One region of the Desulfuromonas sp. TF genome, then DNA from elsewhere that is predicted to be linked to it. Evidence: riboswitches for the same ligand, from Rfam matches in the RefSeq annotation. Region 1 holds a riboswitch; the other holds the start of a gene.
The links. A riboswitch is a leader RNA that binds a small molecule or an ion and turns the genes downstream of it on or off. The one in region 1 is predicted to bind thiamine pyrophosphate.
Positions count from the first base shown of each region.

Region 2: another riboswitch for thiamine pyrophosphate. It lies ahead of thiD (bifunctional hydroxymethylpyrimidine kinase/phosphomethylpyrimidine kinase); the one in region 1 lies ahead of thiF (sulfur carrier protein ThiS adenylyltransferase ThiF).

Region 1 is NZ_KI421428.1:236,998-239,195, reverse strand. Features, by position in the region: gene DTF_RS0120645 (hypothetical protein) at 1-444, opposite strand, end outside; TPP riboswitch at 635-736, shown strand; gene thiF (sulfur carrier protein ThiS adenylyltransferase ThiF) at 787-1,593, shown strand; gene thiS (sulfur carrier protein ThiS) at 1,616-1,816, shown strand; gene DTF_RS0120630 (thiazole synthase) at 1,938-2,198, shown strand, end outside.
Region 2 is NZ_KI421421.1:667,416-669,613, forward strand. Features, by position in the region: gene thiD (bifunctional hydroxymethylpyrimidine kinase/phosphomethylpyrimidine kinase) at 1-1,046, opposite strand, end outside; TPP riboswitch at 1,121-1,225, opposite strand; gene alr (alanine racemase) at 1,456-2,198, shown strand, end outside.

The sequences.
Region 1 (2,198 bases):
TAACCGAAAAATTCCCGACCTTTGACAGGAAGTTTCCACCACGACGGAAGCCAGATACAGATGGTAAAATTTCGGTTTCGGATCCGAAAAATCATATTCGACGACATCGTCGGCATCGAGAAATTCTTCGGATTCCTCGTCTAGAATCCGTTGAAAAGCTTCCGGCACCAGAGGGAGAGCGCTCATGTATCCGACGACTGTTCCCCGGGCTTCATCCCGTACGACCAGACAGGTCTCGCCGTTTTTCGCGAGAACGCGCTCCACATTCTCCAGCGATGCGGTCGCTTCAGGACCATAGACAAGATGGTTCAGGGCAATGATCTGGACCAGATCTTCCTTTCTGATTTCCCGCCCCCGGACGACCCGAAGATTCTGTTTCATAGGATTCCAGTCGAAAATTATCACAGGGGGATAGAAGCGGATTTCCGCTTCGTCAATACTCATGTTTATATTCTAAATGAAAAGGCGACGGATCGCCGTGCCTGATTTGCGAAAACCTGTCTACGGCGAACCGCGTTCACCGCAAACGGCAAGGTATCGGGTCTTAAGCAATCCGTGCGGGGCCCGGAGTCCGGGCACAACAAAGACATTGACTTTCCTCCGACATTACTGATAGCTTTACACTCACAATTGGAGAACGCCCTAGGGGAGTATTGCACTGAGAGTTCCGCAGCCGGAACGACCCTTTGAACCTGATCCGGATCATGCCGGCGTAGGGAAGCGGCGAAACCTGCCGGGAAAACTTTTCGGAAGGGGCCGTTTTTCACGCGGCCCCTTTTGCTATTTATGAAAATACTGCTCAACGAACAGCCGGTGGACATGCCCGAAGGGGCGACCCTCTTCGAACTGCGTGAAGCTCGCAAGCCCGAGGCTGACGTCGTCATTCTCAACGGCTTTCCCCTTCAGGAGGATAGGCCGCTGACGGAAGGCGACCGGGTGGTTCTCATCCGACGCGGCGAACATCCCACGCCGGACGAACTGGAGGCCTTGATGGCGGCCCGTCACACCCCCGGCGTGCACGAGCGGATCAAGAAGGCGACGGTGGGGATCGCCGGCGCCGGTGGGCTCGGCTCGGCCATTGCGGTCGCCCTGGCGCGCATCGGCGTGGGGCGGCTGATCGTCGCGGATTTCGACGTCATCGAGCCTTCCAACCTGAATCGCCAGCAGTATTTTGTGGATCAGATCGGCATGCCCAAGGTCGACGCCCTGCGCGCCAACCTGCAGCGCATCAATCCCTGCGTGGGAGTGGCGGTCTTTTACGGGCGGCTCGACCGGGAGAACATCCCGCGAATTTTCAACGGAGTCGACGTCATGGTCGAGGCCTTCGACGCCCCCGACCAGAAGGCGATGCTGGTCGAGACCTTTCTCAGCCGCTGTCCGGGCAAACCGTTGGTCGCCGCCTCCGGAATGGCGGGATACGGTCCGTCGAATACCGTCACGACCCGCCGCGCAGCCACAAATCTCTACCTGGCTGGAGACGGCGAGACGGCGGCCCGGGTCGGTGAAGGACTGATGGCTCCGCGAGTGGGGATCGCCGCCCACCACCAGGCGAACGCCGCGCTGCGTCTCCTGCTGGGGGAAGAACCGGAGTAGACCGGAACGAGGAACGAGCATTATGACTATTACCGTCAACGGAAACAAGAAAGAGTTCGCCTTCACCGCGACCATCCAGCAGCTTCTCGAAGCCCTCGGCCTAGATGCCGCACGGGTGGCGGTGGAGCGCAACCGCGACATCGTCCCCCGGGACCGTTTCGCCGAAACCGTCATGACCGAAGGCGATATTCTGGAGATCGTCCAGTTCGTCGGGGGCGGTTAAAAAGCAAAGGCGGAACACAGAATACAGAATTTGGAATACAGAAGGAGTTCATTCTGATTTCTTTTATTCTATATTCTGTATTCTACATTCTGTATTCCCAGATTCACCACGAGGTTTAAAAATGGACGAGTTAATCATCGCCGGCCGGCGTTTCAAATCGCGTCTGATGGTCGGCACCGGCAAATTCGCTTCCAACGAAGCGATGATCGCCGCAATGGAAGGCTCCGGATGCGAGATCGTGACCGTGGCCCTGCGGCGGGTCGATATTGAAAACCCCGGCGACAGTCTGCTGTCCCATATTGACCGGAGCAGATATCTGCTGCTGCCCAATACCAGCGGCGCCCGCGATGCCGAGGAAGCGGTGCGCCTGGCCCGCCTGGCC
Region 2 (2,198 bases), on a different contig from region 1:
GCCTCGGCCTCGGGGAGGTTCGGGGTGAGCAGATAGGTGTGGGGCAGCAGTTCCCGGCGAAGGGCGTCCACGGCCTCTCGCTGCAGCAGGGGAGCTCCTCCCTTGGCGATCATCACCGGATCGACCACCGCCGGAAGCGCATGCCGGGCAATGGCCCGGGCCACGACCGAAACGATTCCGGCCGAGTAAAGCATGCCGGTTTTGAGGATGTCGGCCCCCAGATCGTCCAGAACCGCTTCAATCTGGTCGGCCACGAAATCGTTCGGGACGGGATGGATTCCCCTCACGCCCCGGGTGTTCTGTGCGGTAAGGGCCGTGATCGCGCCCATGCCGTAGGTCCCGAGAAGCGTTATCGTTTTCAGGTCGGCCTGAATCCCTGCACCGCCTCCCGGATCGGAGCCTGCCACCGTAAGGACCTTGCCCCGCGGCCAGGGCCCGCGGCGATTAAAAAGGAGGGCGATTTCTCTTGCGGCCAGAGCCGGGCCGGGATCGTTCATCACAGCGGAAATCACCGCCACCGCATCGGCGCCGGCTTCGATGGCTTCGGAGGCGCGGTCCCGGTCGATGCCGCCTATGGCGACAACGGGAATCGTGACCGCCCGGCGCACTTTCCGCAGAGTCTCGAGTCCCACCAGCAGAGTGTCCTGTTTGCTGCCGGTGGGATAAATACTCCCAACGCCGACGTAATCCGCTCCCTGAGAAGCGGCCTTGAGCGCCTGCTCCACGGTGCGGGTGGAAACGCCGATGACCCCTGCGGGGCCGAGAAGTCGGCGTGCCTCGGCAACGCTCGCATCGTTCTGGCCGAGGTGAACGCCGTCAGCACCGCTTTGATGAGCCACTTCCGGGGAATCGTTGACGATAAAGGTCGCTCCGGCCTGACGGCACAGAGCGGCCAGATCCCGGGCGGCCGCTACCTTCGTTTCGATGGGAAGGTCTTTATCCCGGTACTGAACGACCCGGGCTCCCCCCTTGAGGGCGGCGGCTACACGCTCCGAAAGCCGGTCGTCACGGTTTTGGTCGGTGATGAGATATAATCCGCCGATCATGACATGATGTTTCCCGAGGTCAAAAATAAAAATCGCCGCGGCCGGAGCGGCCCGCGGCGGTGAATGATCTCCCCGGTTCCCTCACGCCGCTTCCCTACGCCGGCATCATCCGGATCAGGTTCCAAGGGTCGTTCCGGCAGCAGCGGAACTCTCAGTGTGACACTCCCCTAGCGGTCTTGCTGTAATCTGTATGTCTATGCTGAGGCCGGAAAAATCTGCTGTTCGACAGAAGAGATTCCATGGCCGGATGCTACGTGCATTTTCTCTTTAAAAGTAAGGAAAAGGCTATAGGATTCGGCATTTGCTGTCAACCATATTGTCGTCCGGAAACCGGACTTTCTCCTTTACCGGACAGGACGACAATGATAAAATCAGGCGTTTTTTCAGCCTGAAAGGAATGGTTCCATTTATGTCGTCCCGTCGTCCCACGTGTGTGGAAATCAATCTGGATGCCTTGCGCCACAACCTCGATCAGGCCAGCCGGCAGGCGGGGGAGGGGAGGCAGGTGCTGGCCGTGGTCAAGGCCGATGCCTATGGACACGGTGCCGCCAGGGTGGCCATGGCCCTTCAGGAGGCCGGAGTCGACCTCTTCGGAGTGGCCATGGTGGAGGAGGGGATGGATCTGCGCCGGGCGGGTGTTACCCGTCCGGTACTCGTCCTGGGGGGAATCTATCCCGGCCAGGAGGCGGCGATTCTGCAGCATGAGCTGACTCCCGCCCTGTTCGATCTGCAGACGGCGCATCGTCTCGACCGATTCTTCTTTCAAGCCGGACGGGTCTGCCCCTTTCATCTCAAGGTCGATACCGGAATGGGACGGGTCGGTTTCCGTCCCGAGGAGTTGGAGACGGTGCTGAGAGAGTTGGCCGGTCTGCGCTCCCTGTTTATGGAGGGGGTCATCTCCCACCTGGCACTGGCGGACGAGCCGGAGCACCCCTTCACGGACGAGCAGCTCCTGCGTTTCCGGGCCGCACTGGAGAGGGTCCGTAACGCCGGTTTTTCCCCGCATCTCATCCATTTGAGCAACAGTGCCGCTCTTTTTTCCCGGGAAGTGCCGGAATGCAACATGGTGCGTCCCGGCATCGTTCTCTACGGCGGCCTTCCTTCCGCCGTATTCGCCGGTCGTCTCGACCTGCAGCCGGTGATGAGTTTTCG